Regions from separate parts of the Streptomyces sp. NPDC101118 genome, predicted to be linked through region 2. Evidence: riboswitches for the same ligand, from Rfam matches in the RefSeq annotation. Region 2 holds a riboswitch; each other region holds the start of a gene.
What was found. Region 2 has a riboswitch for cyclic di-AMP ahead of ACIQUQ_RS23435 (peptidoglycan DD-metalloendopeptidase family protein). Riboswitches for the same ligand answer to the same signal wherever they lie in the genome.
Positions count from the first base shown of each region.

Region 1 (9,883 bases), on a different contig from region 2:
CCCGGCTGGCCGGGTGGATGGCCTTCGACACCGGCCAGCAGGAGGCCGCGCAGCGGTACTACATCCAGGCGCTGCGGCTCGCCAGGGCGGCGGCCGACGTCCCCCTGGGCGGGTACGTGCTGGCCTCCATGTCCCTCCAGGCCACCTACCGCGACTTCGCCGACGAGGGCGTGGACCTCGCCCAGGCGGCCATCGAGCGCAACCGCGGCCTGGCGACCTCCCGCACGATGAGCTTCTTCCGGCTCGTCGAGGCGCGGGCCCACGCCAAGGCGGGCGACTCGGCGGCCGCGGGCGCCGCGCTGCGGGCGGCCGAGGGCTGGCTGGAGCGGGCGCGGGAGGGCGACGCCGACCCGTCCTGGCTGGGTTTCTACTCGTACGACCGGTTCGCGGCGGATGCGGCGGAATGCTACCGCGACCTCAAACTGCCGCGTCAGGTACGCCGGTTCACCGAGCAGGCCCTGTCCCGGCCCACCGAGGAGTACGTCCGCTCGCACGGCTTACGCCTGGTCGTGAGCGCCGTCGCCGAGCTGGAGTCCGGCAACCTGGACGCGGCCTGCGCCCAGGGCACCCGGGCCGTGGAGGTCGCCGGGCGGATCTCCTCGGCCCGCACCACGGAGTACGTGCGCGACCTGCTGCACCGGCTGGAGCCGTACGGCGACGAGCCGCGCGTGGCGGAGCTCAGGGAGCGGGCGCGACCGCTGCTGGTGGCGCCCGTGTGACCCGGATGTCAGTCGGGGGGTGCAGTATCGGGGTGGGAGGTGGCATGGAGCGCGTGCACTGCGATGTGGTGGTGGTCGGCGGTGGGATCGTCGGGCTGTCGACCGCGTACGCCCTGTCGCGGCTCGCGCCGGGGACGCGGGTCGTGGTGCTGGAGAAGGAGGCGGGCCCGGCCCGTCACCAGACCGGCCGCAACAGCGGGGTGATCCACAGCGGGATCTACTACCGCCCCGGGTCCCTCAAGGCGCGGTTCGCGGTCAAGGGCGCCTCGGAGATGGTCAAGTTCTGTGCGGAGCACGACATCCCGCACGAGGTGACCGGCAAGCTGATCGTCGCGACCGACCGCTCGGAGCTGCCGCGGTTGCACGCCCTGGTGCAGCGGGGCCGGGAGAACGCGATCCCGGTCAGGGAGCTGGGCCCCGCGCAGATCGCCGACCACGAGCCCGAGGTGCGCGGCCTGGCCGCGATCCACGTCGGCACCACGGGGATCTGCGACTACGGCGCCGTGGCGGAGCGGCTGGCAGGGGCCTCGGGGGCGGAGATCCGGTACGGCTCGGCGGTGGACCTCATCGGGCGCCGCGCGTCGGGCGTGGCGGTGCGGACGGCCGACGGCACGGTGGTGCGGGCGAAGGCGCTGGTGAACTGCGCGGGCCTCCAGTGCGACCGGGTGGCGCGGCTGGCCGGCGACGACCCGGCGGTGCGGATCATCCCGTTCCGGGGGGAGTACTACGACCTGACGCGGCCCTCCTTGGTGCGCGGACTGGTCTATCCGGTGCCGGACCCGGCCTTCCCGTTCCTCGGGGTGCACCTGACGCGGGGCATCGGGGGCGGCGTCCACGTCGGGCCGAACGCGGTGCCGGCACTGGCGCGCGAGGGGTACTCGTGGGGCGCGGTGCGCCCGCGGGACATGGCGTCCACCGCGGCCTGGCCCGGGATGTGGCGCGTGGCGGCGCGCCACTGGCGGTACGGCGCGGGGGAGATCCACCGCTCCCTGTCGAAGGGCGCGTTCACGCAGGCGGTCCGGCGGCTGCTGCCGGCGGTCACGGAGGACGACCTCACCCCGGCCGCGGCGGGGGTGCGGGCCCAGGCGGTGCTGCGGGACGGGACGCTGGTCGACGACTTCCTGATCCGCGAGGCGCCGCGTACGGTCCACGTCCTCAACGCCCCCTCGCCGGCCGCGACGGCCTCCCTGCCCATCGGCCGGGAGGTGGCCCGCCGGGCACTGGCGGCGCTGGCGCCGTAGCCGGGGATGCCGGGCGGGGCAGCGCGACCGCGCCGACGCCGGGAGGGCGGCCCGCCCGGCCGGATGCCCGGCCGGGGCCGGCTCCCGCTGCCGGGATGCCGTGCGGGCCGGCCGCCGTAGAATTGGCGGCACTGTGTCTGAGTCCCTGAACCCCCAGCCCAAGCCCCCTCCGGTGTGGCGCCACCAGCCCCGCTTCCCGGACGGCCCCGCCCCCGACCCGGCGGGCTCGCACCACGAGCGGCGCATCCGCAGCTTCCAGCCGCGCCGGAGCAGGGTGACCACGAGCCAGGAGGACGCGCTCCGCCGCCTCTGGGGCACCTGGGGCCTCGACATCGACGGCCGCGAGGTGCTCGACCTCGACAAGATGTTCGACGGCCTGCCGGTGGTCCTGGAGATCGGCTTCGGCATGGGCGAGGCGACCGCGCAGATGGGCGCCGACGACCCCGGCACCGGCATCCTCGCCGTCGACGTGCACACCCCCGGCCAGGGCAACCTCCTCGGCCTCGCCGAGCGCAACGGCCTCACCAACATCCGGGTCGCCAACGGCGACGCGATCATCCTGCTCCGCGAGATGCTGGCCCCCGCCGCCCTCGCCGGGATGCGCGTGTACTTCCCGGACCCGTGGCCCAAGAAGCGCCACCACAAGCGCCGGCTGATCCAGCCCGAGTTCCTGACGCTCGCCGCCACCCGCCTCGCGCCGGGCGCGATCCTGCACTGCGCCACGGACTGGGAGGAGTACGCCGAGCAGATGCTCGAAGTGCTCAGCGCGCACCCGGACTTCGAGAACACCCAGCCGGACGGCGGCTACGCGCCACGCCCGGAGTTCCGGCCGCTCACCCGCTTCGAGGGACAGGGCCTGGACAAGGGCCACGTCGTACACGACCTGTTGTTCCGGCGCACCGAGAACTGAAAACCAGCCCTCCGGTACGCGTCCGGATCGCTACTGTCGTGGCGTGTTCCGGGTCCTGTCTCGCGCGTCCATCGGGCTGCTCGCGGTCGCCGGAGTGCTGATCCTCGCCCTCGTACGGGAGCAGACCGGCACCCAGGGCTTCCTCGTCGGCCTCGGCCTCGCCGTCCTGCCGGTGCCACCGCTGATGGCGGTGTTCCACTGGCTGGACCGGACGAAGCCGGGGCCGTGGCCGCAGCACCTGTTCGTCTTCGCCTGGGGGGCGTGCGCCGCGGCGCTCATCGCCATAGTGGCCAACAGCTTCGCGACCCGGTGGATAGCGGCCGCGACCCTGGACCCGCACGACGCCGACCAGCTCGGCTCGATCGCCATCGCCCCGGTGGTGGAGGAGTGCGCCAAGGCCGCCGCCCTGCTGCTGGTCTTCCTCTTCCGCGGCCGGCGGTTTACCGGGATCACGGACGCGATCGTGGTGGCCGGGTTCACCGCCACGGGCTTCGCCTTCACCGAGAACATCCTCTACCTCGGCAACGCCTTCGGTGAGGACCTCGGCAGCGGCACCTCGCTGCTGGACTCGGTGACGGCCGCGACCTTCTTCGTGCGGGTGGTGATGTCCCCGTTCGCGCACCCGCTGTTCACCGTGTGGACCGGGCTCGGCTTCTGCTGGGCGGCCTTCTCGGCCGGGCGGTGGCGGCGCATCGGGCTGCCGCTGGCCGGGCTGGCGCTGGCGATGGCGACGCACGCGCTGTGGAACAGCTCGTCGGAGTTCGGCGAGTACGGGTTCTACGTGGTGTACGCGACCGTGATGGTGCCGGTCTTCGGGGTGCTGGCCTGGCTCGGGGTACGGGCCCGGGGGCGCCGGGACCCGCTGTTCGTACCGGCGATGCGGGGCGCGGCGTACGCGGGGAGTGCGGTGGGCCCGTACGCCGCGGAAGCGGTGGACCCGTACGCGGGAGCCGTGGCCCCGTACCCTCCGGGCGCCGTGGCCCCGTACCCCGGCGTCGTCAGACCGTCAGGCCCTTGTCCCGCAGCCACGCCAGCGGGTCCACCGTCGCTCCGCCGGTCCGCACTTCCAGGTGCAGATGGGCGCCCGTGACGTTGCCGGTGGCGCCGACGCGGCCGATGGTCTCGCCGGTGGTGACGGTGCCCGAGGTGACGGACATCGAGGACAGGTGGCAGTACCAGACCTCCGTGCCGTCCTCCAGCTGGAGGACGATGCGGTAGCCGTACGCGCCGGACCAGCCCGCCGAGATGATCTTGCCGCCGTGCACGGCCTTGACCGGGGTTCCCGTCGGCGCGGCGAAGTCCAGGCCGGTGTGGTGGCCGGAGGACCACATCGAGCCGGAGTCCCCGTAGTGGGAGGTCAGGGTGTACGAGGAGGTGGGCAGCGCGTACTGGCCGGCCAGCTTGGCCAGGCGCTCCGCCTCGGCCTTGGCCTCCGCGGCCGCCTTCGCCGCGGCCTCGGCGGCCTTGCGCGCTTCGGCGGCCTTCTTGTCCGCGGCCTCCCGCTCGGCCTTCGCCTTCGCGGCGGCGGCCTGCTCGGCGGCGCGCTGCGCCGCCTCCTTCTCCTGGGCGACGGCCGCGTCCGCCTGGGACTCGGCCTGCTGGAGGATCCGGTTGCGCAGGGCCTCGCCGGCGTCGGTGCCGGCCTCGGCCTGCTCGGGGGTGACGCCCGCGTTGGTGAGCGGCGCCTCGATGGGGGTGCTCTCCTGCGCCGCGTCCGCCTCGTCGTCGGGGAGCAGCGAGGGTATGGATATCGCGACCGGGGGCTTGTCCTGGGCGGTGGCCATGCCGGTGGCGCCGACGGCGGCGATGATGCCGACGCCGAGGACCGTGGAGCTGCGGGCGAGTCCGCCGCGCTGCTTGGCGACGCGGTGGCGGCCGCCGGCGGGACGGGCGGAGTCCTCTGTGGGGTTCCACTCGCCCCATGCCCCGGCACCGGTTCCGCCCGGGTAGGGCGAGTCCGTCTCGATGGACCCGGCGGCTTCGGGGGCAGGCCTGCTGGACGCCACGGGGGCGCTCCTTTCCTTCCTTCTGGCCTACCGGGTTAGCTGACGGGTTCGGAGCAGGAAGGTCTCCTACGGGTCGGAAAACGACCCGATTCACCCCAAGTTGGTGGTTCCCCGGTTCCCTCACGGGATTCGGCGCGCACGCGCACGGTGCCGTCACTTGCGACGGCTGGGACAGCCGAACTGCGTTATCGAACGGTAATAGACAACAGGGAGTGATTCCAAGCTCCCTTACTTGATCCTTCACATCAACCGGCCATTCCGTGACCGACGTTGGCCAGGGCAAATGCCTCATCCGACGCCAGACGGGGACGAGACGCCTGCACCGGCATCGCCACTCCGGCCACTTCCGTACCCTGACGATCCGTCAATTGCCCGGCCCCCCGACCCGCTTCGCTCACGCTGCGTGGCCGGTCGGACGCGCTCAGCGGCGCCGTACGGTGGAGACGGACCTCCGGCGGGCGGTCTGACCCGGCGTCGGGCGGACGACCGCGAGCAGCGCCATGTCGTCGGTGGCCCCGCCGCCGGTGTGCCGCCGCACATCGGCGATCAGGCCGGACAGCAGCTCCTCCGGCCCGGGGAAGATCCGCCCCCGCAGCCGCTCGGCCGGCTCGTAGAACGCGCCCGCGGCGTCCCGGGCCTCCGAGAGCCCGTCGGTGTAGAGCAGCAGCGTCGAGCCCGCGGGGAAGTGCCACGCGTCCGCCCGGTACCCCCCGTCCCCCAGCTCGCCCATGCCCAGCGGCAGGGCGGCCTCCGCGGGGGCCAGCACCTCCAGCTTCCCGTTGGCGCGCAGCAGCAGCGGCTCGGGGTGGCCCCGGTTGACCATGCGGAGCGTGCCGCCGTCCGGGGTGACCTCGGCCAGTACGCACGTGGTGAACCCCTCGACGGAGTCGAGGCTGTCGCGCCGGGTGCCCTCCCGGGCCAGGGCGCGCTCCACCCGCCGGGCGACGCCCTCCAGGGTGGGTTCGAGCTCGGCCGCCTCGCGGAAGGCGCCGAGCACCACCGCGACGGCCTCGACCGCGCCGAGCCCCTTGCCGCGCACGTCGCCGACCGCGAGGCGGACGCCGTACGGGGTGTCCTGGACGGCGTACAGGTCCCCGCCGATGAACGCGTCGGCGTCGGCGGCCTCGTAGCGGGCGGAGACGTGCAGTCCCCCGATGCGTCCGGCGGGAGTGGGCAGCACCGCGCGCTGGGCGACCTCGGCCACGCCGCGCGCGGAGGCGAGCTGTTCGCCGCTGCGCCGGACCACACGGTTGATCAGCAGGGCCAGGACGGCGACGGTGAAGACGGTCACCAGCTCGGTAACCGCCTCGACCTTGCCGGAGCTGCCGTTGCGGAGCTGGAGCACGAGGACCGCCAGGGCGGCGCTCGCACCGGTCAGCAGGGTGGTGGTAAAGGCGAAGAGCGGGGCCGCGATCAGCGGCGCGGCGGTGAAGAAGGGCGCACCGGTGAAGCTGGGCGGGGTCAGGACGTCGAAGACCAGTCCCAGGACGATCAGGAGCACCGGGAGCACGCGCAGGAAGGTCCGCGCGAACCGTCTGCCGCTGCCGTCACCGATCCGGCTCCGGGCCCTGCCCGCCACCCGGGCCCCCCGGAAGGAACCTCCTCGCTGCCCCAGCCCCACCACGTCTCTCCCTGACCGGTCCGCTCGCGCCCGCGGCACGGGCCGCTGCCGCCCCGCCTCCCAAGGCTGCGGGCGGGGCGGCCGTACGGCGACCCGGCAGGGCCGAACGGGTGCCGTGCCCCGGTCGTGCCCCGCGCGTGCCCCGGTCGGCGACCGGGGCACGCGCCCCCTCGGGAGCGCCCCGGGAAACAAATGGCGTCGAGCACCCCCCGGAATGGCGTAAGCTGTAATCACCGACGCGGGGTGGAGCAGCTCGGTAGCTCGCTGGGCTCATAACCCAGAGGTCGCAGGTTCAAATCCTGTCCCCGCTACTCAGCACGAGGCCCGGATCCTTCTGGATCCGGGCCTTCGTCGTTCCACGGGCGCCCCACGCCTCCTCCCCCCACGCCCCCTCCCCGTCAGAGCTTGGCGAGGAAGGCGTCCAGGTTCCCCTTCATCCGCTCGACCTGCTGCTCCACGGTGAGCGTCTCCTCGAAGCGGCCGCCGGGCTCGGGCTGCTTCCTGCCCCGCACGTAGAGGGAGCAGTCGAGGTCCGTGCAGATGTAGACGCCGACGGAGTTGCCCTCGCGGCCCTCGCGCCCGGACTTGCGGGCGGTCATCAGGGAGACGCCGGAACCGGGGTGGGTCGTCAGGCAGAAGGTGCACATGCTGCGCTGCAGGAACCCGCGCTTCACGGAGGGGAAGCGCAGCGTGATGCCGACCAGACGGCCCGCCCGCTCGGTGACGAGGTAGCTGCGGTCGGGCGCGGAGAGGTCGCGCCAGCCGAGGAAGTCGAGGTCGTCCCAGGGGCGTTCGGCCAGGTCGCGGGGCATGGGCAGGCGTTGGGCCTCGCCCTTGGAGCAGTTGATGAACGAGCCGCGGATGTCGGATTCGGTGAGCGCCTTCATGTCCGGCACGCTAATCTTCCTAGACCCCCTAGGCAAACCATTAATTCGATTAGGGAGAACATGCCCCGAGCAGGACTGACCGCCGACCGCGTCGTCGAGGCCGCCGCCGAGCTGGCCGACTCCGCGGGGCTCGGCGGCGTCACCGTCTCCGCCCTCGCGCGCGGCTTCGGCGTGAAGGACGCGAGCCTGTACTCGCACGTGCGGAACCTCCAGGACCTGCGCACCCGGCTCGCCGTGCGCTGCGCGGCCGAGTTCGCGGACCTCATCGGCGCGGCCGTCGCCGGGCGCGCCGGGAAGGCCGCCCTCGCCGGCTTCGCCCACGCCTACCGCTCGTACGCCGTCGGACATCCCGGCCGCTACGCCGCCACCCAGCTGGAGCTGCCCGCCGACGTGCTCGCCGCCTCGCCGGGGCACGAGCGGATGGTCGAGTACACGTACGCGATGATCCGCGGCTACGAGCTCGGCGAGCCGGACCGGACCGACGCGGTCCGGCTGCTCCGCAGCACCTTCCACGGCTTCGCCGCCCTGGAGGCCGCGGCCGCCTTCCACGCGGCCCGCGACCTGGACGCCTCCTGGGCCCGGATGATCGACGCCCTCGACACGCTCCTGGCGAACTGGCCGCCGGCCGGCCCGTCCCCCACCCTGGCCCCATGAACCGGAGCAGCGAGATCCGAGTGGCCCGCGTCTACGACCCGCCCACCGACGGGGACGGCACCCGTGTCCTGGTCGACCGCCTGTGGCCGCGCGGCGTGTCGAAGGCGGACGCCCGGGTGGACGAGTGGCCCAAGGACCTCACCCCGTCCGACGACCTCCGCAAGGAGTTCCACGCCGGCGACCTGACGGACACCGAGTTCCGCGCCCGGTACGAGTCCGAACTCGCCGCCCCGGAGGCCGCGGAGGCCCTCACCCGCCTGCGCGCCCTCGCCGCCGACGGCCCCGTGACGCTCCTCACCGCGGTCAAGGACCCGGCCCACAGCCACGTTTCGGTCCTCCTGGCCCACCTCTGAACACACGGAAGCGCCCCGCCCGGGAAACCCGGACGGGGCGCTTCGCGGCGTCCCCCGGAGGGACCGCCGAGCGGTAGGCCATGTCGGACTCGAACCGACAACCAACGGATTAAAAGTCCGCTGCTCTGCCAATTGAGCTAATGGCCCACGGTGTGCTCACCCCTGAGCATAGCCGGACACCGCCGGTCAGCCGATCGACTATCAGGGGTGAGCTGCGTCAGCCGATGCGGAGGTAGTTCTTCCACTGGGTCGTGGCCCACTGCTTGCGGGGCAGGAAGTTGCCCTTCCCGTCCGCGTTGTAGACGTACGCCGCGCCGGTCGGCGTACGCGTCACGATGTCCTGGCGGCCGTCGGCGTCGATGTCGCCGCTGCCGACGACGGCGTTGTACGCGTTCCAGCCGCCGCCGATCCGGGTCGCCCCGGAGAACCCGCCGGCCCCGTTCCCGCGGAACAGCCACAGCGTGCCGCCGGCATCCCGGGCCACCAGATCCGACCGCCCGTCACCCGAGTAGTCGCCACGCCCGACGATGGCGGTGTACTGCCCCCACCCACTGCCGACCCGCGTCCGCGAGGGGAACTTCCCGTCCGCCGTCCCCCGGTGCAGCCACAGGACTCCCGCGGAGTCCCGCCCGACGAGGTCGTTGTATCCGTCGCCGGAGAGGTCGCGGGGGGCGAGCAGCACCCCGTAGATGTCGAAGTTGGCGCCGATGAACGTCTTGGGGGCCGACGGCAGCCGCGGCGGGGGCAGCTCCATGTCGACGCGGTACAGGTTCCCGTCCGTGCGCCGGGCCAGCAGATCCCCGATGCCGTCGCCGTCGGCGTCGCCCATGGCTGTCAGCAGCGGGAACTCCTGGTAGACGTCCACCGTGGTGCCGTACTCGTCCGCGGCACAGTTCCGGGTGCGGTTGATCGAGGTCCCGCAGTAGTCGATGAACCCCAGGATGCCCCGCTGCCGCGCCACCACGCCGCCGGACTCGTCGTAGGAGTCCACTTCCCTGTCCCGCGACCATTCGACGAGCAGCGAACGGTACGTCCGCACGGCCGTGTAGAGCCGAACGCGTGACGAGGCACAGCCGCTCGCGGGGGTGGCAGACAGACCGATGAGCTTTCCGCCTGCGACGAGCGCGCCCCCCGCGTCACCGAGACACCGTTGCTCCTTCGGGACGTACGGCGCACCAGGTGCGGGCGTGGTGCACAGCGTGCCGGCCGGCAAGGAGCGGCCCAGGAGCGCGGCGCAGTCGGCGGCGGAGCCGACCACCACCCGCTCGGAGTGCGCGACCTCGTTGCCGCGCGGGACGGCGAACGTCCAGGAGTGGAAGTCCGCCTTGGTGCCGGCGGCGTACAGCGCGCCGTCCGCCGCCGTCGCGAGCACGGGCGCCTGGGTGTAGCGGCCCGCGTGCGCGACGGCCAGGGCCGCCCGGCGGGTGGCCGGGTCGTACTGGGGGTGGATCCGGTAGCGCGCGCCTCCCACGTCCCACACCATGTCCGACTT
Region 1 is NZ_JBIVZG010000013.1:210,369-220,251, reverse strand. It holds gene ACIQUQ_RS22030 (sporulation protein) at 1-719, shown strand, start outside; gene lhgO (L-2-hydroxyglutarate oxidase) at 764-1,960, shown strand; gene trmB (tRNA (guanosine(46)-N7)-methyltransferase TrmB) at 2,094-2,870, shown strand; partial or broken gene ACIQUQ_RS22015 (PrsW family intramembrane metalloprotease) at 2,914-3,792, shown strand; gene ACIQUQ_RS22010 (M23 family metallopeptidase) at 3,869-4,876, opposite strand; cyclic di-AMP (ydaO/yuaA leader) riboswitch at 4,886-5,021, opposite strand; gene ACIQUQ_RS22005 (PP2C family protein-serine/threonine phosphatase) at 5,298-6,491, opposite strand; tRNA gene ACIQUQ_RS22000 (tRNA-Met) at 6,735-6,808, shown strand; gene ACIQUQ_RS21995 (FBP domain-containing protein) at 6,896-7,384, opposite strand; gene ACIQUQ_RS21990 (TetR/AcrR family transcriptional regulator) at 7,445-8,038, shown strand; gene ACIQUQ_RS21985 (DUF488 domain-containing protein) at 8,035-8,391, shown strand; tRNA gene ACIQUQ_RS21980 (tRNA-Lys) at 8,466-8,538, opposite strand; gene ACIQUQ_RS21975 (FG-GAP-like repeat-containing protein) at 8,609-9,883, opposite strand, start outside.
Region 1: another riboswitch for cyclic di-AMP. It lies ahead of ACIQUQ_RS22010 (M23 family metallopeptidase); the one in region 2 lies ahead of ACIQUQ_RS23435 (peptidoglycan DD-metalloendopeptidase family protein).

Region 2 (9,883 bases):
GATGTTGTCGCGGGTGACCTCGGCGGAGCCGCGGGGCTCCATCGGCGGCCAGGGCTGGTCCGGGTCGGCGGGCACCTCCAGGCCGAGGACCTGCGCGGCGCGCAGCGCGACCCGGGTGTGGCCCTCCGGGGACAGGTGGAGCCGGTCGTCGTCCCAGGCCCGCCGGTCCTGTACGGACTTCAGCGACCAGAGGTCGAGGACGGGGCAGCCGTACCGGTCGGCGATCGAGCGGACGTGCGCGGTGTACGTGGCGACCTTGCCGCGCAGGTGACGCAGGACCGGTACGCCGCGGGTGTCGAAGCCCGTGGTGATCATGACGGTGGGCACGGCGCCGGTGAGGTCGGCGACGGCCGCCTCGAACCGCTCGGCGACGGCGTCGGGGTCGCTGCCGGGGCGGATGATGTCGTTGCCGCCCGCACAGAAGGTGACCAGGTCGGGCGCGAGCTCCTTGGCCCGGGGGACCTGCTCGGCCACGATCTGGTCCAGCAGCCGGCCGCGTACGGCGAGGTTGGCGTACCGGAAGTCGTGCTCGTCACGGCGGTCGGCGAGCAGCACCGCCAGCCGGTCGGCCCAGCCGAGGAAGGCGCCGTCGGGACCGGGGTCTCCGACGCCCTCGGTGAAGCTGTCCCCGATCGCGGCGTACGAGCCGATGGGGAGGGTGGATACGGGTGCTGTTGCTGTTGAAGGTGTCGATTCTCCTGCCACGGGAGCACATCCTTCACCGAAGGATGTGACCTACGCGACCGTAGGAAGGGGTTGACGCGGGGTGATCTGGACCACCCGGTCAGTTTGGCCGAAAACAGCCGTACGACCGGGACCCCCCTCGGGACCCGGTCGCACGGCTGCCTCAGTGGACGCGTCGGACGCGTCGGACGCGTCGGGCGCGCCGGCGGACGCGGCTCAGACGCTGACGCCCTTGTCCCGCAGGTAGGCCAGCGGGTCGATGTCGTCGCCGTAGCTCGGGCCCGTGCGGATCTCGAAGTGCAGGTGCGGGCCGGTGGAGTTGCCCGTGGAGCCGGAGAGGCCGATGCTGTCGCCGGCGCCGACCGACTGGCCCGCGGAGACGTTGAGCGAGGACAGGTGGGCGTACTGGGAGTAGCGGCCGTCCTCGTGCCGGATGATCACCTCGTTGCCGTACGCGCCGCCCCAGCCGGCGGAGACCACGGTGCCCGCGCCGACCGCGCGGACGGTGGTGCCGGAGCCGACCGAGAAGTCGACGCCCGTGTGGTAGCCGCTGGCCCACATGCCGCCGCCGGCCCGGTAGGAGGTGCTGATGCCGCCGCTGACCGGGGCGACGAACCCGGCGCCGCTCACCGCGGTGGTGGAACGCTGGGTGGAACGGCTGGCGGTGGCCGCGGACCGGTCGGCGCCGGTGTCTTCGGCGACGGCCTTGGGCTCGGCCTTCCGGACGGCCTTCTTCTGGGTCTTCTCCGGGGCCTTCTTCGCCGGCTTGGGCGCGGCCGCGGGCTTCGCCGGGGCCTCGGCCGCCTTCGGCGCGGCCGCGGCGCCGAGGGTCAGCTCCAGGCCGGGGTGGATCAGGGAGGGGTTGCCGCCGACGGCCGCGCGGTTGTCGGCGTACAGCTTCTGCCAGCCGCCGCTCAGGTGGTGCTCGGACGCGATCTTGGAGAGGTGGTCGCCGGCCACCACGGTGTACGTGACGGGGGCGGCCTGCGGGACCGCGGCCGGGACGGCGGCCGGGGCGGCGTGGGCGGCCTGGGGGGCCTGCGCGGGCAGCGCCTGCGGGGCGGCGGCCGGCCCGGCGGCGTGGGCGCCGGAGGCCCCCATCAGCGGCAGCGCGAGGGCGGCGCCTCCGGTACCGGCGGCGACGAAACCGCGGGTTATCGGGCTGGACTTGGGACGGCGGTGCTTACCCTTTCCGGGCATGGCGCATTCCTCTCCGGCGCCTGCGAGGTGAGCTGTCGGGTTCGGGCTGGAGATGCCCGGCCGCACGGGTGCGGCTTCACCCCGAGCCGGCCGCGAGAAGATCGCGTCCGGCGGCTTACCTGGTTCCCCCGCTCCTGCCGCACGAGTGGTCGGGTGCGGTTTCCGGGGGCGGCAGGATTCGGCGTTCCACCCGGATCGACGGCGACGGTAATCCAGCGCCCGCAGACGGAACAAGCCGTGAATTCCCCTTGGGAATCACCCGGATGAATGATCGACGGAATTCCCGTCACACTCCGTCCATTGCGGACGTGTAACAGCCAGCACTACAGCGGAATTCGGGATTCCACCGCAGCCACTCACGGTCACCGTATGATCTGCCTCACGAGGAGGTCGCACATCTGCCGCCTCATTGCGGTAACTTGACGCCAAGTAGTGCAATTCGGACATGTCCCCCGAGCCGCCAGGAGCCCCCACGTGACCCAGCAGATACCCCAGGCGCCGTCGACCGAGCCGGAGCTGACCGGCGTGCGCAACTTCCGCGATGTGGGCGGACTTCCGACCACAGATGGACGGAGGGTGCGAACGGGGCGTCTGTTCCGAAGCGGACATCTGGCACATGCCACCGATACCGATGCGCACTACCTCGCATCGCTCGGACTCCACACCGTCTTCGACTTCCGCAACGCCGCCGACAAGGCGCTCGAAGGTCCCGACGTCGACCTGCCGGGCGTGCGCAACGTCAACATCCCGCTCTCCGACCCGGCCGACGGCAAGGAGTTCTGGAAGATGGTCCGCGACGGCGACCTGACCCAGCTGGAGGAGGTCCTGGGTGACGGCCGTGCCGCGGCGCGCATGTCCGCCTCGTACCGCAAGATGATCAAGGAGCGGACGGCCGAGCACAGCAGGGTGGTGCACGCCCTCGCCGAGGACAGCGTCCCCGCGCTCATGCACTGCGCGGCCGGCAAGGACCGGGCCGGCCTCTCCATCGCGGTCACCCTGCTCGCGCTCGGCGTGGAGCGCGGGGCGATCGTCACGGACTACCTGGAGTCGAACGCCCCGCACCGCCGGTACCGCGTCCGCCGCGGCAGCGATGCCCCCGAGGCCCGCTCCCCCGAGGTGATGGCGCTGCTCAGCCCGCTCTTCGACGCGCGGGCCGAGTACCTGGAGGCGGCCTTCGCCACCATCGACGAGGTCTGGGGCGGGGTCGACGGCTACCTGGCAGAGGGCCTGGCCCTGGGCCCGGACACCCTGGACCGGCTGCGCGAGCGCCTGCTGGACTGACGCACCGCCAGACGGTACGGACCCGCACGCGGGTCCGTACCGCCGCCGCCGCTCAGCGCCCCGCGACCGCCTGCTTCACCAGCGTGCGCCCGAAGTCCCACATCAGCGAGCCGCCGCCGTGGGCCTCGTCCATCACGTCCCGGAACGCGGCGACGAACCGTTCCACGTCCGCCTCGTCGATCACCAGCGGCGGAATGAGCTTGATCACTTCCAGGTGGTCGCCGGAGACCTGCGTCAGGATCCGGTGCTTCTGCAGCAGCGGGACGACCACCATCTGCGCGAAGAGCCCCTTGCGGGCCGCCTGGAGCATCGTCCAGCGGCTGCGCAGCCCCAGCGACGAGGGCCGGCCGAACTCGATGCCGATCATCAGCCCCCGGCCGCGGACCTCGTGCAGCAGCTCGTACTCGTCGACCATGGCCGCGAGACGGCCGCGCAGCAGGTCTCCCATCGCCCGCGCGTGCGCCACCAGCCCCTCGTCGTCCATCACGGCGAGGACCGCGAGCCCGGCCGCCATCGCCTGCGCGTTGGACCCGAAGCTGGCCGAGTGCACCAGCACCCGGTCCATGGACGAGTAGACCTTCTTGAAGATCCAGTCCTTGCCGAGGGTGGCGCCCACCGGCACGTACCCGCCCGAGAGCGCCTTCGCCACGCACACCAGGTCGGGCTCCACGCCCGCCTCGTGCTGGTACGCGTAGAAGTCCCCGGTCCTGCCGAGGCCGGTCTGCACCTCGTCGGCGATCAGCAGCGCCCGGTGCCGGTGCAGCAGCTCCTGCGCGGCCCGCAGGTAGCCGGGCGGCGCCGGGTACACCCCCTTGCCCTGGACCGGCTCGACGATCAGGGCGGCCACGTCCCCGTGGCGCAGCTCCCGCTCCAGGGCGCCGAGATCTCCGAGCGGCACCGCGGTGTCGGGCAGCAGCGGGGCGAACCCGTCGCGGAAGGCGTTCTCGCCGTTGACCGAGAGGGAGCCGGTGGTCAGGCCGTGGAAGGCGTGGGCGCAGTACAGCACCCTGGGCCGGCCGGTGGCGTAGCGGGCGAACTTCAGCGCGGTCTCCACGGCCTCGGTGCCGCTGTTGCCGAAGAACACCCGGTCCAGGTGGGGGCTGTACGAGAGCAGCCGCTCGGCCAGCAGCCCGGGCAGCGGCTGGCAGTCGAAGCGGGTCAGGTCGGCGAGCGAGGCGTCGAGCACGTCGTGCAGCGCCTTGCGGACCACCGGGTGGTGCCGGCCCAGGCCCATCACGCCGAAGCCGGCCAGCATGTCCAGGTGGTCGCGGCCCTCGGAGTCCCAGAAGTGGGCGCCCTCGGCCCGCTCGTAGACCTTGTCGAAGCCGATGGTGTGCAGCATGCGGGGCAGCTGGTGGTTGAGGTGGCGGGCGTGCAGTTCGTACCGCTCCCCGCCGCGTTCGGCGAGCAGCCGGCCGAGGTCGAAGCCCTTCCCCGCGGCCGTGGGGTCCTCTGTCATGCGGTGTTCTCCTCCTCGGGCGCGCTGGCCTGGCCGCGGAGTGCCGCCGCGGTCCCGTCGCGCTGTTCCTGGCCCCCCAGGGCGCGGGCGATGCCCCCGGCGATCTCGACCGGGGTCAGCCCGACGTCGGCGAGCACCTCGGCGCGCTTGGCGTGCGCGAGGAACCGCTCGGGGATCCCGAAGGACCGCAGCGGTACGTCGGTCCCCGCGTCCCGCAGCTGCTGGGCTACGGCCCAGCCCACGCCCCCGGTGCGGCTGTTGTCCTCGACCACGGCGACCAGCCGGTGCCGGGCGGCCAGCGGTACGAGGGCCTCGTCGAGCGGCTTGACCCAGCGCGGGTCCACCACGGTGCAGGAGACGCCCCGGGCGGCGAGCAGCTCGGCGGCGCCGAGGCAGACCGGGGCCATCACGCCCGCGGAGACGATCAGCACGTCCTCCCGGCCCGGTGCCGCGCGCAGCAGCAGGTCCATGCCGCCGACGCGGCCGGCCGCGGGCACCGGGGGGCCGACGGTCTCCTTGGGGAAGCGCAGCACGGTCGGCGCGTCGGAGACGTCGAGGGCCTCGCGCAGCTGGGCACGGAGCTGGTCGGCGTCGCGCGGGGCGGCGATGCGCAGGCCGGGGACGACCTGGAGGACCGACAGGTCCCACATGCCGTTGTGGGAGGGGCCGTCGGTGCCGGTGACGCCGGCCCGGTCCAGGACGAAGGTGACGCCGCACTGGTGCAGGGCCACGTCCATCAGGACCTGGTCGAAGGCCCGGTTGAGGAAGGTGGCGTAGACGGCGACGACCGGGTGGAGTCCGCCGGCGGCGAGGCCGGCGGCCGAGGTGGCCGCGTGCTGCTCGGCGATGCCGACGTCCCAGACGCGGTCGGGGAAGCGGGCGGCGAACTCGGTGAAGCCGACCGGGTGGAGCATCGCCGCGGTGACGGCGACCACGTCGGGCCGTTCGGCGCCGATCCGGGCCAGCTCCTCGCCGAAGACGGAGGTCCAGGAGGGTGCCGGGGTCTCCAGCGGCAGCCCGGTCCCGGGGTCGATGACGCCGACGGTGTGGAAGCGGTCGGCCTCGTCGGCGAGGGCGGGCGGGCAGCCGCGGCCCTTCTGGGTGATGCAGTGCACGAGGACCGGGCCGCGGAATCGTTTGGCCCGGTGCAGCGCGGCCTCCAGCGCCTCGGTGTCGTGCCCGTCGACCGGGCCGATGTACTTCAGGCCCAGGTCCTCGAACAGGCCCTGGGGCGCGAAGGCGTCCTTGAAGCCCTTCTTCGCGCCGTGCAGGCTCCCGTAGAGGGGCCTGCCCACGACGGGCGTGCGCTCCAGGAGGTCCCGGCCCCGGGCCAGGAGGCGCTCGTAGCCGTCGGCGGTGCGCAGGGCGGCCAGGTGGCCGGCGAGGCCGCCGATGGTGGGGCCGTAGCTGCGCTCGTTGTCGTTGACGACGATGACGAGCGGGCGGTCGGCGGCCGCGATGTTGTTGAGCGCCTCCCAGGCCATGCCCCCGGTGAGGGCGCCGTCGCCGGTGACGGCGACGACGTGGCCGGGGCCGCCGCGCAGCTGCCGGGCCTTGGCGAGGCCGTCGGCCCAGCCGAGGACGGTGGAGGCGTGCGAGTTCTCGATGACGTCGTGTTCGGATTCCTCGCGCGACGGATATCCGGAGAGTCCGCCCTTTCCGCGGAGTTTCGAGAAGTCCTGACGGCCGGTGAGCAGTTTGTGCACGTAACTCTGGTGGCCGGTGTCCCAGAGAATGCGGTCCACCGGCGAATCGAACACGCGGTGCAGGGCCATGGTCAGTTCGACCACGCCGAGATTGGGTCCGAGGTGGCCGCCGGTCCTCGCGACGGCATGGATCAGGAATTCCCGGATTTCACGGGCGAGTTCGGCCAGGAGTTCGCCGGGAACCGCTTTCAGATCGTGCGGTCCCCGGATCCCTTCGAGAATCGGCATGCTGGTCCCCCTGGTGATCGTGTGCCGCTCCTCAGTCGCGGTTGCCCGAGACCGTCTCGCGGGCGGCGCGCAGGGACTCCTTGAGGGAGCCCATGGTGGCGAGGACGGCGGTCGGCTCGTAGCCGCAGTGCGCCATGCAGTTGGCGCACCGGGGGTCCTTGCCGCGGCCGTACTTGTCCCAGTCGGTGTCCTCGATGAGCTCGCGGTACGTGGGCACGTAGCCGTCGCTCATCAGGTAGCAGGGCCGCTGCCAGCCGAAGAGGGAGTAGTTGGGGATGGCCCAGGCCGTGCAGGGGAAGTCCGCCTTGCCCTCCAGGAAGTCGAGGAAGAGCGGCGAGTGGTTGAGCCGCCAGCGGCGCCGGTTGCCGCCCGCGAAGGCCTTCCTGAACAGCTCGCGGGTCTGTTCGACGCCGAGGAAGTGCTCCTGGTCGGGCGCCTTCTCGTAGGCGTAGGCGGGCGAGATCATCATCTCGTCGACCTGGAGGTCGTCGTTGAGGAAGTTGAGCACCTCGATGACGGTCTGGGGGGTGTCCGTGTTGAAGAAGGTCGAGTTGGTGGTGACGCGGAAGCCCCGGCGCTTGGCCTCCTTGATGGCCGCCACGGCCTCGTCGAAGACGCCTTCCTTGGCGACGGACTCGTCGTGCCGCTCGCGGAGGCCGTCGATGTGCACGGCGAAGGCGAAGTACGGCGAGGGGCGGAAGTCCTCGATCTTCTTGCGCAGCAGCAGCGCGTTGGTGCACAGGAAGACGTACTTCCGCTTGGCCACCAGCTGCCGGACGATCTCGTGGATCTGCGGGTGCATCAGCGGCTCGCCGCCCGCGATGGACACCATCGGCGCGCCCGACTCCAGCACGGCGCCGACCGCCTGCGCGACCGGCATCCGCTGCTTGAGCACGCCCGCCGGGTGCTGGATCTTGCCGCAGCCCTCGCATTTCAGGTTGCAGGCGTAGAGCGGCTCCAGCTCGACGATGAGCGGGAACTTCTCACGCTTGCGGAGCTTCTGTTCGAAGAGATAGGTCCCGACCCTGATGGACTGTCGCAGCGGCATGGCCATCTGGCTCACCTCCTGGGGAGCAGCGAAGAACGGTGCCAGTCATGGAAAACGGGAAGGACGGCACGAAGGACACGGAAGGCCGATATTCCACCGCGTACCGTGCCGATTCGGACGAGCTCATGCTCCGGAGCGTCCACGATCACCCGGACGGCCGCAACCGGGCGCCGTCCGGGGGTGTACGGAGCCGGGTGCCGTCCGGCGGTGTACGGACCCGGGTGGGCCGGGTGGCCGGCGGGCGCGCCGGGGCCGGTCGTTGTGTGGACCGCCGTCCACAGCGTGGCGGCCGACTCCATGTCCACCGCGATGGCTCCGGAGGCCTGCAGTGCGGCGCGTTCGGGGCCGCGGACGACGTGGTCGGAGCCGGTCAGCACGCCGGTGTGGACGGTGCGGCCGGGCACGGCCCTGGCCAGGGCCTCGGCGAGCGCGGCGGTGCCGTCGCAGACGACCTCGCCCCGGGGGTCGCGGGTGCGTTCCGCGACCACCAGGTCGCCGGGGTGCATACCGGGCAGCAGCCCGGCACAGAACCCGGTGGCCACCACGGCCGCCCCCGCCATGCCGGGCGCGCCGAGCGCCCGGGCCACGGCCCGCTCGGCCGCCAGCGGCCCCATGCCGGTCCGCAGGACGGTGAGCGGACCGTCCGCCCCACGTCGCGCGCCGCGGCGCAGCGCGAGGCGCTCGATGCCGAGCGCACAGGCAACGAGCAGCGGGGGCACGGGATCGGGGCCCTCCGCCTGTCCCGGGTCGGACCTCCCACCGCCGGCCATCACACCCCGCCGTCCGCGACCGGCGCCGCCCGGGGCGGCACGGAGTCACCCGACCCGGGGGCCACCTGCCCGCGCCCCGCAGGGCCCGAGTCGACCGGGTCCGCCACGTCAGGCGCAGGGGTGCTGGAGGGCGCCGCACTGGGCGCCACCGGATCTGGCGCCGCCGCACTCGGCGCCGCCGCACTCGGCGCCACCGCGCCCGGCGCCGCGGGGCTCGGGGTCGCCGCACCAGGCACCGCCGGGCCGGAGGCCGCCGCGCTCGGCGCTGCCACCGGACTCGGCGCCGCCGTACCGGGCGCCACCGGGCCGGGGGCCGCCCCGCTCGGCCCCGCCGGACCAGGGGCCGCCCCTGCCGGCTTCGCCCCGCCGGAGGCGGTTCCGCGGGCCGGCTCGGCCGCGTCCCGGACCGCGGTGCGGCCCGCGGCACCCGGACCGCCGGGGGCGAACGGTTCTCCGTACAGGTAGCGGCCGAGCGCGGTGAGCGGGAAGACCTGCCGGTACAGGTGGTAGTTGATGGAGAAGTCCCAGGGGAAGCCGGTGCCGGTGAAGTGCGGCTCGTCCCAGGAGCCGTCGGGCCGCTGCGTGCCGGTCAGGAAGGCGACGCCGCGCTCGACGGCCTTGCCGTCGCGCTCCCCCGCCGCCAGCAGGGCGAGCAGCGCCCAGGCGGTCTGGGAGGCGGTGGACTCGCCGCGGCCGGCCCAGCTCTTGTCGTGGTACGAGCGCTGGTCCTCGCCCCAGCCGCCGTCCTCGTTCTGTACTGATTCCAGCCAGCCGACCGCCCGGCGCACCGCGGGGTGTCCGGGGGCGATCCCGGCGGCCACGAGCGCGGGGACCACGGAGCCGGTCCCGTACACGTAGTTGGTGCCCCAGCGGCCGAACCAGGAGCCGTCCGGCTCCTGCTCCGCGAGCAGCCACTCGACCCCGCGCCGGGTGCGCGGGTGCTGGCCCCGGCCCTCGACGGCCAGCATCTCCACCACGTGGGCGGTGACGTCGGCCGAGGGCGGGTCGACGACCTCGCCGAAGTCGCAGAAGGGCAGCCGGTTGGGGAAGGGGCTGGTGTTGTCGGCGTCGAAGGCGCCCCAGCCGCCGTTCTTCGACTGCATGCCGAGGTTCCAGCTGACGCCCCGGCGGATGGCACCCTCGACGCGGGCGGGCTGCGGGTGCCGGATCCGGCGCAGCGCCAGGACCACCTCGGCGGTGTCGTCGATGTCGGGGTAGTTGTCGTTGTGGAACTCGAAGGCCCAGCCGCCGGGGGCGAGACCGGGACGGCGTACGGTCCAGTCGCCGGGCCGCTCGATCTCCTCGTCCAGCATCCAGTCGGCGGCCTTGACCAGCGCCGGGTGGTCCGGGGGCAGGCCGGCGTCGGCGAGGGCGATGGCGGCGAGGCAGGTGTCCCAGACGGGCGACTGGCAGGCCTCGATCATGCGGGCGCCGTCCTCGCGCCAGACGGCGAACCGGTCCAGGGACTCCAGCCCGGCCTTCATGACCGGGTGCTCCAGGTCGTAGC
Region 2 is NZ_JBIVZG010000015.1:72,903-82,785, forward strand. It holds gene ACIQUQ_RS23430 (SGNH/GDSL hydrolase family protein) at 1-705, opposite strand, end outside; gene ACIQUQ_RS23435 (peptidoglycan DD-metalloendopeptidase family protein) at 901-1,884, opposite strand; cyclic di-AMP (ydaO/yuaA leader) riboswitch at 1,889-2,046, opposite strand; gene ACIQUQ_RS23440 (tyrosine-protein phosphatase) at 2,359-3,165, shown strand; gene ACIQUQ_RS23445 (aspartate aminotransferase family protein) at 3,218-4,624, opposite strand; gene dxs (1-deoxy-D-xylulose-5-phosphate synthase) at 4,621-6,558, opposite strand; gene hpnH (adenosyl-hopene transferase HpnH) at 6,590-7,612, opposite strand; gene ACIQUQ_RS23460 (1-hydroxy-2-methyl-2-butenyl 4-diphosphate reductase) at 7,618-8,376, opposite strand; partial or broken gene shc (squalene--hopene cyclase) at 8,802-9,883, opposite strand, start outside.

Region 3 (9,883 bases), on a different contig from region 2:
GGACCTGACCGGACACCACGGTGCCGCAGCGCCACTCGGCGTACCGGACGGCCTCGGCGAGCGCCCGGACCGCCCGCTCCGGGGAGGGGTAGGCGGGGATGGGACCGCGCGGCGGGCGGGCGGGCTCGGCGCTGGGGGCGGCGTTGCCGGGGGTGTGGGCGGGTGTGCGTGCGGGTGCGGGTGCGGAGGGGGCGGCGTGAGCGGGTCCGGCGGGGGCAGGTGACGCCGCGGCCCGGCCGGCCGCCTGCGTTCCGGTGGCCGCCGGGCCCGGGCCGGCCTGCGCCCCGGGCGCCGGGCCTCCCGCGGCCGGTCCGGCCGTGCCGGTCCCGGCTGTCGCCGGCAGGCCGGCGACGGCCCCCGCCTCCCCTCCCGCCGCCGCCGTCGTCGAGGCCGCGGTCGAGAGCGCCTCCGCCAGGTCGCCCAGTTCCACGTGGACCACGGCCACCGGCTTCGCCGGGGCCTCCGCCGCGGCAGCCCGGAGCGCCTCGGCCAGGTCCTCGGTGAGGGTGCTCTCCCCCACGGACGGGATGGCGGTGACGATCACCGCGTCGTTCCCGGGGTCCCGCAGCGCCGCGCCCAGGGCGGCGCGGAAGTCCTCCGGCGCCGCGGCCGTGGTCAGGTCGAGCGGGGCGTGCGGGCGCAGCCGCTCGGTGAGGCAGGCGTCGTACGAGAGGAGGCCGAGGGACTCGGAATTGCCGAGGATCGCCACGCGCGGGCCGGCGGGCAGCGGCTGGTCGGCCAGCAGCAGGCCGACGTCCACGAGTTCGGTGACCGTGTCCACCCGGATCACGCCGGCCTGCCGGAGCAGTTCGGAGACGGTGGCGTCCGGCAACCGGGTCTCGGGCACGGTGTGGCCGGCCGGGCTGACCCCGCTGTGGCGGCCGCCCTTGGCGACGACCACCGGCTTCACGGCGGCGGTCCGCCGCGCGAGGCGGGTGAACTTCCTCGGGTTGCCCAGGGTTTCGAGGTACAGCAGGGCCACGTCGGTGGCGGGGTCCTCGTACCAGTACTGGAGGAAGTCGTTGCCGGAGACGTCGGCACGGTTGCCCGCGGAGATGAAGGAGGAGAGCCCCGCGCCGCGCCGCACCAGGCCGGCGAGCAGGGCGATGCCGATGGCGCCGGACTGGGCGAACAGGCCGATGCGGCCCGCCTCCGGCGAGCCGGGGGCGAGGGAGGCGTTGAGCCGGACCTCGGGGTCGGTGTTGATGACGCCGAAGGCGTTGGGTCCGATCAGCCGCATCCCGTACGAGCGCGCCTGGCGCACGAGTTCGCGCTGCCGCTCCAGTCCCGCCGGGCCGCTCTCGGCGTACCCGGCGGAGAGGACGACCAGGCCCTGGACGCCGTGCTCGCCGCAGTCCGCGACCGCCTCGGGCACGCGTTCGGCGGGGACGGCGACGACCGCGAGGTCGACCGGGCCGTCGAGGCCCGCGAGGGAGCGGTACGCGGGTACGCCGGCCAGCGTCCCGCCCGTACCGTCCGGCAGGGCGGCGTTGACGGCGTGGACGGTTCCGGTGAAGCCGGAGTCCAGGAGGTTGCCCAGCGCGGCCCGGCCGACGCCGCCCTCGGTGCGGCTGACGCCGATCACCGCGACGGAGCGCGGCGAGAGCAGCCGCTGCACGGAGCGGGCCTCCGCGCGCTGCTCGCGGGCGCGCTGGACGGCGAGGGACTCGGCGGTGGGTTCGAGGTCGAGGGTGAGGTGGACGGAGCCGTCCTCGAAGCTGCGCTTCTGGGTGTACCCGGCGTCCGTGAAGACCTTGATCATCTTGGTGTTGGCCGGCAGCACCTCGGCGGCGAAGCGCCGGATGCCGCGCTCCCGCGCCACCGCCCCGATGTGTTCGAGCAGTGCGGAGGCGACGCCGCGGCCCTGGTGGGCGTCCTGGACCAGGAAGGCGACCTCGGCCTCGTCGGCGGGGCCGGTGGCGGGGCGGCCGGTGGCGTCGATCCGGTCGTAGCGGACGGTCGCGATGAACTCGTCCCCCACGGTGGCGGCCAGGCCGACCCGGTCGACGTAGTCGTGATGGGTGAAGCGGTGCACGTCCTTGGCGGACAGCCGCGGGTAGGGCGCGAAGAACCGGTAGTACTTCGACTGGTCCGAGACCTGCTCGTAGAAGCTGACCAGCCGGCCCGCGTCCTCTGTGGTGATCGGCCTGATCCGGGCGGTGCCGCCATCGCGCAGCACGACATCCGCTTCCCAGTGGGCCGGGTACGAAGGATCCGACGGCGTCCGCATGGGCCAAGAGTACGGCCCGGGACCCGGCGGACCCTACGCGCGCGGCGGGTTGGGCAGGAGGGACAAACCAGGGCAAGCTGGGAGGTCGAACGGCAGGCTCCTCCGGGCCGAAGGTCGGTCGGATGCAGCCCGGCGGTCGTGAGATAGTGGTCTAGACAACCCGTAGAACCTGAAGGGCATCACCATGGCAGAGCGCCGCGTCAACGTCGGCTGGGCCGAGGGCCTGCACGCTCGTCCCGCCTCGATCTTCGTCCGGGCGACGACCGCTTCCGGTATCCCGGTGACCATCTCCAAGGTCGACGGCACCCCCGTCAACGCCGGCTCCATGCTCGCCGTGCTGGGCCTGGGTGCGCAGGGTGGCGAGGAGATCATCCTGGCCTCCGAGGCCGATGGCGCGGACGCCGCCCTGGACCGCCTGGCGAAGCTGGTCGCGGAGGGCCTCGAAGAGCTTCCCGAGACCGTCTGAGCTTCCGGCCGGTTTCCGGCCGCCGAATGAGCCGTACCCCGCTCCGGGGTGCGGCTCATTTCTTCTCTTCCGGTCAGCCCGGCCGGACAGGAATGGCCGCGAGGAAATCAGGGCATGGGAAATGAGCGGCCTCATGAATTCCGCCGTCCCTTTGTATACGGCCTTTGTTAAAGGCGGCCGCCCGCGGTGTTTACGGCAGGTTGCGAACCCCTCACACGCGCCTCGCCCCGCGCCCGCCGCAGCCGGTGCGCCCCCGTGGTGCGGTCCATGTGCGCGGCGGTGAGGGCCCGCGCCCGGTCGGCGTCCCCGCGCGCCACGGCGTCGACGATGGCGCCGTGCTCGGCCCAGGACTCCACGGGGTGGGCCGGGGCCTCCACCACGTACATCCAGGCGATCTTGTGCCGCAGCTGGGTGAGCATCGAGATCAGGTTGGGGCTGCCGGAGGCCTGGGCGAGCGTCTCGTGGAACCAGCCGCCCAGCGAGCGCAGGTCCTCGCCCTGGCCCCGGCGGGCCCGCTCCTGGCCGAGGCGCACGAGCCCGCGCAGCACCTTCAGGTGGCCCTCGGTGCGGCGCTGTGCGGCCCGGGAGGCCCCCAGGGGCTCCAGCAGCACCCGCAGCTCCAGCAGGTCGGCCGCCTCCTGTTCGGTGGGCTCGGCCACGCAGGCCCCGGCGTGCCGGCGGGTGGTGACGAAGCCCTCGGACTCCAGGGTGCGCAGGGCCTCGCGGACGGGGACGCGCGAGACGCCGTACCGGCGGGCGAGGAGTTCCTCGGTGAGCCTGCTGCCGCGCTCGAAGACGCCGGCGACGATGTCGTCGCGGATCGCCGTGCACACCGCGTGCGCGGGAATGCGCATGACCGGACCTCCGCTTAATCCCCGCGAAACGCGGTCGGCGTCGACATGTGTGCCGCCGACTCTATTGCAGAAACGAGGAATTCCGGAGCGCACCGATGAATTCCGGAATGGTTTTTTGCCAGATCTGCACGCACCGGATGCCCGCGCCGGATCCGCACCCCTCCGGCGAAGGGCACGCCGAAGGCCCCGGCTCGGGGAGCCGGGGCCTTCGGGAAGCGTGCGGCGCCGCGGTGGCGGCGGGTGCGGTCGCGGGTCAGATGCTGACGCCGTGCGAGCGCAGGTACGCCAGCGGGTCGATGTCCGAGCCGTAGTCGGCCGAGGTGCGGGCCTCGAAGTGGAGGTGGGGGCCGCTGGAGTTGCCCGTGGAGCCGGAGAGGCCGATCTGGTCGCCCGGGGTGACGCGCTGGCCGACCGAGACGCTGATCGACGAGAGGTGGCCGTACTGCGTGTACGTGCCGTCGTTCATCTTGATGACGACGTTGTTGCCGTACGCGCCGCCCCAGCCCGCCTCGACGACGGTGCCGAGGCCGACCGCGTGCACCGAGGTGCCGGAGGCGGCGTGGAAGTCGATGCCGGTGTGGCTGCCGGAGGACCACATGGAGCCGCCGGCCTTGTACGAGGTGCTGACGTACGAGCCCGCGACGGGGGCCACGTAGGTGAGCAGACGCTTGCGCTCGGCCTCACGGGCGGCGCGCTCGGCGGCCTCGCGCTCGGCCTTGGCCTTCGCCTCGGCCTTCGCCTTGGCCTCGGCGGCGCGCTGGCGGGCCTCGTTCTCGGCCTGGGCCTTGGCGGCGGCGATCTCGGCGGCGGCCTGCTGGGACTCGGCCTGGGCCTCGATCTGGCCCGCGAGGTCGTCGGCGACGACGACGGCGTTCAGGCCGGTGTCCTCGGGACCTCGGGAGTCGGCGTCGGTGGCGGCGAAGGCCGGGCCGGCCAGGGTGCCGACGACACCGGTGGTCGCGAGGGCGGCTATGCCGGCCACGTTCGCGCTCTTGCGGCTCAGACGGCTGGGGCCACGGTGCTTACCGGTGGCACGACTGCCAAAGGCCATGGAGAGGCTGATCCTTTCCTTCCCTCTCGCCTACCGGGTTAGCTGACGGGTTCGGAGCAGGAAGGTCTCCTACGGGCCACCTCTGGCGAGGCGGTCCGATTCACCCCAGGGACTGATGTGGGTCCCCGGCTCCCCAGGCTCGCGCCTGACGGGGACTCGGCGATCGCTGTCCGGTGCCGCGGGTGCGGCTGTTACAGCTGACGGACAGCGAGGTTGACGCTAGGCGGATCGTCGGACAATCACCAAACGGACACGCTGTTTTGTGGCGTACGCCACGGGTCATTCAGGCAACGACCACCCCGAAACGGACAGAAGACACAAACAGGGCCCTGATGGACAATCCATCAGGGCCCTGCCCCATCTCGGGCCGGAATCAGGTCAGTTGGTGACCACGGTCACCTCTCCGATGCCCAGCGCCCGCACCGGGTCGGCGATCTGGGACGCGTCACCCACGAGCACCGTCACCAGACGGTCCACCGGGAAGGCGTTCACCACGGCCGAAGTCGCCTCCACCGTGCCGGTTTCGGCGAGCCGCGCGTACAACTGCGCCTGGAAGTCGTCCGGCAGCTCCTGCTCGACCTGGTCGGCCAGGGTCCCGGCGACGGCCGCCGCCGTCTCGAACTTCAGCGGCGCGACGCCCACCAAGTTCTGGACGGCCACGTCGCGTTCGGTGTCCGTCAGCCCCTCGGCGGCGAGGGTGCGCAGCACCTGCCACAGGTCGCCCAGCGCGGGGCCGGTGTTGGGCGTGTCCACCGAGCCGCTGATGGCCAGCATCGAGGCGCCGGTCCCGTCGGCCGTGGAGCGCAGCACCTGCCCGAAGGCGCGCACGCCGTACGTGTAGCCCTTCTCCTCCCGGAGCACGCGGTCCAGGCGCGAGGTGAGCGTGCCGCCGAGGCAGTACGTGCCGAGCACCTGCGCGGCCCAGACCCGGTCGTGGCGGTCCGCCCCGATCCGGCCGATGAGCAGCTGGGTCTGCACGGCGCCGGGCCGGTCCACGATCACCACGCGGCCGGTGTCGTCCGCGGTGACCGGGGTGACCGGGTACGCCGTGCCGGTGCCGCCGGTCCAGGAGCCCAGGGTGTCCGCGAGGACGGCGTCCAGGTCGGTGCCGGTCAGGTCGCCGACCACGACGGCCGTGGCCGTGGAGGGGCGCACGTGGGCCTCGTAGAAGGCGCGGACGGCCCCGGAGTCGATCCGGCCGACGGTCTCCTCGCTGCCCTGGCGCGGACGCGACATGCGCAGGGTGGCGGGGAAGAGCTCCCTGGAGAGCTGCTTCGCGGCCCGGCGCTGCGGGTTGGCCAGCTCGTGCGGGATCTCGTCGAGGCGGTTGCGGACCAGGCGGTCCACCTCGCTGTCGGCGAAGGCGGGGGCGCGCAGGGCCTCGGCGAGCAGGGTCAGGGCCTTGTGCAGACGGGAGGCGGGCACCTCCAGGGAGACCCGCACACCGGGGTGGTCGGCGTGCGCGTCGAGGGTGGCGCCGCAGCGCTCCAGCTCGGCGGCGAACTCCTCGGCGGAGTGCTTGTCGGTGCCCTCCGACAGCGCGCGGGCCATGATCGTGGCCACGCCGTCGAGGCCCTCGGGCTCGGCCTCCAGGGGGGCGTCGAGGATCACCTCGACGGCCACGACCTGCTGGCCGGGGCGGTGGCAGCGCAGGACGGTCAGGCCGTTCCCGAGCGTGCCGCGCTCGGGGGCGGGGAAGGCCCACGGCTTCGGCTGTCCGGCCTGCGGCTGCGGGTGGAAGGTCATCGAGGAAGCGACGTCGGCGGTCACTGGTCTGCCCCTTCGGCGTTGTCTTCGGTGGCGGGCAGCGGCTCGTACACGAGGACCGCGCGGTTGTCCGGGCGCAGCCGGGCCGCGGCGACGGCCTGCACCTCTTCGGCGGTGACGTCGAGCACCCGCTGGACGGCGGTGAGCGCCAGCTGCGGGTCGCCGAACAGCACGGCGAAGCGGCACAGTTCGTCGGCCCGGCCGGCGACGGTGCCGAGACGGTCCAGCCACTCGCGCTCCAGCTGGGCCTGGGCGCGCTCCATCTCCTCGGAGGTCGGACCGTCCGCGGCGAAGCGGGCGAGCTCCTCGTCGACGGCGGTCTCGATGCGGGGCACCTCGACGCCGCCGGAGGTCTTCACGTCCAGCCAGCCCAGGGAGGGCGCGCCCGCCAGGCGCAGCAGGCCGAAGCCCGCGGCCACGGCGGTCTGGTCGCGGCGGACCAGGCGGTTGTGCAGGCGGGAGGACTCGCCGCCGCCGAGGATGGTCAGGGCGAGGTCGGCCGCGTCGCACTCGCGGGTGCCGTCGTGCGGGAGGCGGTAGGCGGCCATCAGCGCGCGGGCCGGGACCTCCTCGACGATCTCCTCGCGCAGCTGCGCGCCCATGACGTCCGGCAGGCTGCCGTCCCGCGGCGGCTGCTTGCCGTCGTGGGAGGGGATGCTGCCGAAGTACTTCTCGATCCAGGCGAGGGTCTGCTCCGGGTCGATGTCGCCGACGACCGACAGCACCGCGTTGTTCGGCGCGTAGTAGGTACGGAAGAACGCGCGGGCGTCCTCCAGCGTGGCGGCGTCGAGGTCGGCCATGGAGCCGATCGGCGTGTGGTGGTACGGGTGGCCCTCGGGGTAGGCCAGGGCGGTCAGCCGCTCGAAGGCGGTGCCGTACGGGACGTTGTCGTACCGCTGGCGGCGCTCGTTCTTCACCACGTCGCGCTGGTTCTCCATGGACTCGTCGTCCAGCGCGGAGAGCAGCGAGCCCATCCGGTCCGCCTCCAGCCAGAGCGCGAGCTCCAGCTGGTGGGCCGGCATCGTCTCGAAGTAGTTGGTGCGCTCGAAGCTGGTGGTGCCGTTGAGCGACCCGCCGGCGCCCTGCACCAGCTCGAAGTGACCGTTGCCCGAAACGCTGGCCGAGCCCTGGAACATCAGGTGCTCGAAGAGGTGAGCCAGACCGGTGCGCCCCTTGACTTCGTGGCGCGAGCCGACGTCGTACCACAGGCAGACCGCGGCGACCGGGGTCAGGTGGTCCTCGGACAGCACCACGCGCAGGCCGTTGGCCAGGCGGTGCTCGGTCGCTGTCAGGCCGCCGGAGGCGGCCTGCGCTGTGGCCGTGTGACCCATGGGCATGTGATCCCTTCGATCGCTTGGGGAGAAGTCCTGCCACTGTATGCAAGCGCGCCGACGGACGGAGAAGTTCCCGGGGCCTTCCGCCCCCTCCGCCGCACCCCCTCGCCGCACCCCGTCCGGGGGTACCCCCAGGGTCGGGGTCGGCGTTGTCGGCGGGGCGGTCCACAATGGACCGCGTCAGACCGATCTCGGATCACGAGGAGCCGCAGCAGCGATGGCCCGCCGCAGCACGAAGACCCCGCCGCCGGAGGATTTCGAGGAGAGGATCCTCGACATCGACGTCGTCGACGAAATGCAGGGCTCCTTCCTCGAGTACGCGTACTCGGTGATCTACTCCCGCGCCCTGCCCGACGCGCGGGACGGGATGAAGCCGGTGCACCGCCGCATCGTCTACCAGATGAACGAGATGGGCCTGCGCCCCGACCGCGGGTACGTGAAGTGCGCCCGTGTCGTGGGTGAGGTCATGGGCAAGCTCCACCCGCACGGCGACGCCTCCATCTACGACGCGCTGGTGCGCATGGCGCAGCCGTTCTCGATGCGGCTGCCGCTGGTGGACGGCCACGGCAACTTCGGCTCGCTGGGGAACGACGACCCGCCGGCGGCCATGCGTTACACCGAGTGCCGGATGGCGGACGCCACGTCGCTGATGACGGAGTCGATCGACGAGGACACGGTCGACTTCACGCCGAACTACGACGGCCAGGAGCGCGAGCCCGTCGCGCTGCCCGCGGCGTACCCGAACCTGCTGGTCAACGGCGCGTCCGGGATCGCGGTCGGCATGGCCACGAACATGCCGCCGCACAACCTGGGCGAGGTCATCGCCGCCGCCCGCCACCTGATCCGCTACCCGAACGCGGACCTGGAGGCGCTGATGCGCTTCATCCCGGGTCCCGACCTGCCCACCGGCGGCCGGATCGTGGGTCTCCAGGGGATCAAGGACGCGTACGAGTCGGGCCGCGGCACCTTCAAGATCCGCGCCACGGCGACGGTGGAGAACGTCACGGCGCGCCGCAAGGGCCTGGTCGTCACGGAACTCCCCTTCACGGTCGGCCCGGAGAAGGTGATCGCCAAGATCAAGGACCTGGTCGGGTCCAAGAAGCTCCAGGGCATCGCGGACGTCAAGGACCTCACGGACCGCTCGCACGGCCTGCGCCTGGTCATCGAGATCAAGAACGGCTTCCACCCCGAGGCCGTGCTGGAGCAGCTGTACAAGCTGACGCCGATGGAGGAGTCCTTCGGCATCAACAACGTGGCGCTGGTCGACGGCCAGCCGCTGACGCTGGGCCTCAAGGAGCTGCTGGAGGTCTACCTCGACCACCGCTTCGACGTGGTCCGGCGGCGCAGCGAGTTCCGCCGGCGCAAGCGCCGCGACCGCCTGCACCTGGTCGAGGGCCTGCTGGTGGCCCTGCTCGACATCGACGAGGTCATCCGGCTGATCCGGTCCAGCGAGAACTCCGCGCAGGCCAAGGAGCGCCTGATCGAGCGCTTCTCGCTGAGCGAGGTGCAGACCCAGTACATCCTCGACACCCCGCTGCGCCGGCTCACCCGGTTCGACCGGATCGAGCTGGAGTCGGAGCGCGACCGCCTGACGGCCGAGATCGAGGAGCTGACGAAAATCCTCGAATCGGACGCGGAGCTGCGCAAGCTCGTCTCGTCCGAACTGGCCGCCGTGGCGAAGAAGTTCGGCACCGACCGGCGGACGGTCCTGCTGGAGTCGGCCGGCGCCGCGGTCTCGGCCGTGCCGCTGGAGGTCGCGGACGACCCCTGCCGGGTACTGCTCTCGTCGACGGGCCTGCTCGCGCGTACGGTCACGGGCGACCCGCTCTCCGAGGGCGACGGCAAGCGCGCCCGCCACGACGCCATCGTCTCCTCCGTGCTGGCCACGGCCCGGGCCGAGGTCGGCGCGGTCACGTCCACGGGCCGTCTGCTGCGGCTGTCGGTGATCGACCTGCCGCAGCTGCCGGACACGCACGCCGCGCCGAACCTGGCGGGCGGCGCCCCGATCACCGAGTTCCTCTCCTCCCTGGCGCCCGACGAGAAGGTGGTCTGCCTGACCAGCCTCGACGAGGCGAACTCCCAGGGCCTGGCGCTGGGCACCGAGCAGGGCGTGGTCAAGCGCGTCGTGCCGGACTACCCGGCGAACAAGGAGGAGCTGGAGGTCATCACCCTCAAGGAGGG
Region 3 is NZ_JBIVZG010000019.1:100,697-110,579, forward strand. It holds gene ACIQUQ_RS26955 (GNAT family N-acetyltransferase) at 1-2,230, opposite strand, end outside; gene ACIQUQ_RS26960 (HPr family phosphocarrier protein) at 2,415-2,696, shown strand; gene ACIQUQ_RS26965 (GntR family transcriptional regulator) at 2,864-3,550, opposite strand; gene ACIQUQ_RS26970 (M23 family metallopeptidase) at 3,804-4,601, opposite strand; cyclic di-AMP (ydaO/yuaA leader) riboswitch at 4,614-4,773, opposite strand; gene ACIQUQ_RS26975 (M16 family metallopeptidase) at 4,980-6,347, opposite strand; gene ACIQUQ_RS26980 (M16 family metallopeptidase) at 6,368-7,699, opposite strand; gene ACIQUQ_RS26985 (DNA topoisomerase (ATP-hydrolyzing) subunit A) at 7,920-9,883, shown strand, end outside.
Region 3: another riboswitch for cyclic di-AMP. It lies ahead of ACIQUQ_RS26970 (M23 family metallopeptidase); the one in region 2 lies ahead of ACIQUQ_RS23435 (peptidoglycan DD-metalloendopeptidase family protein).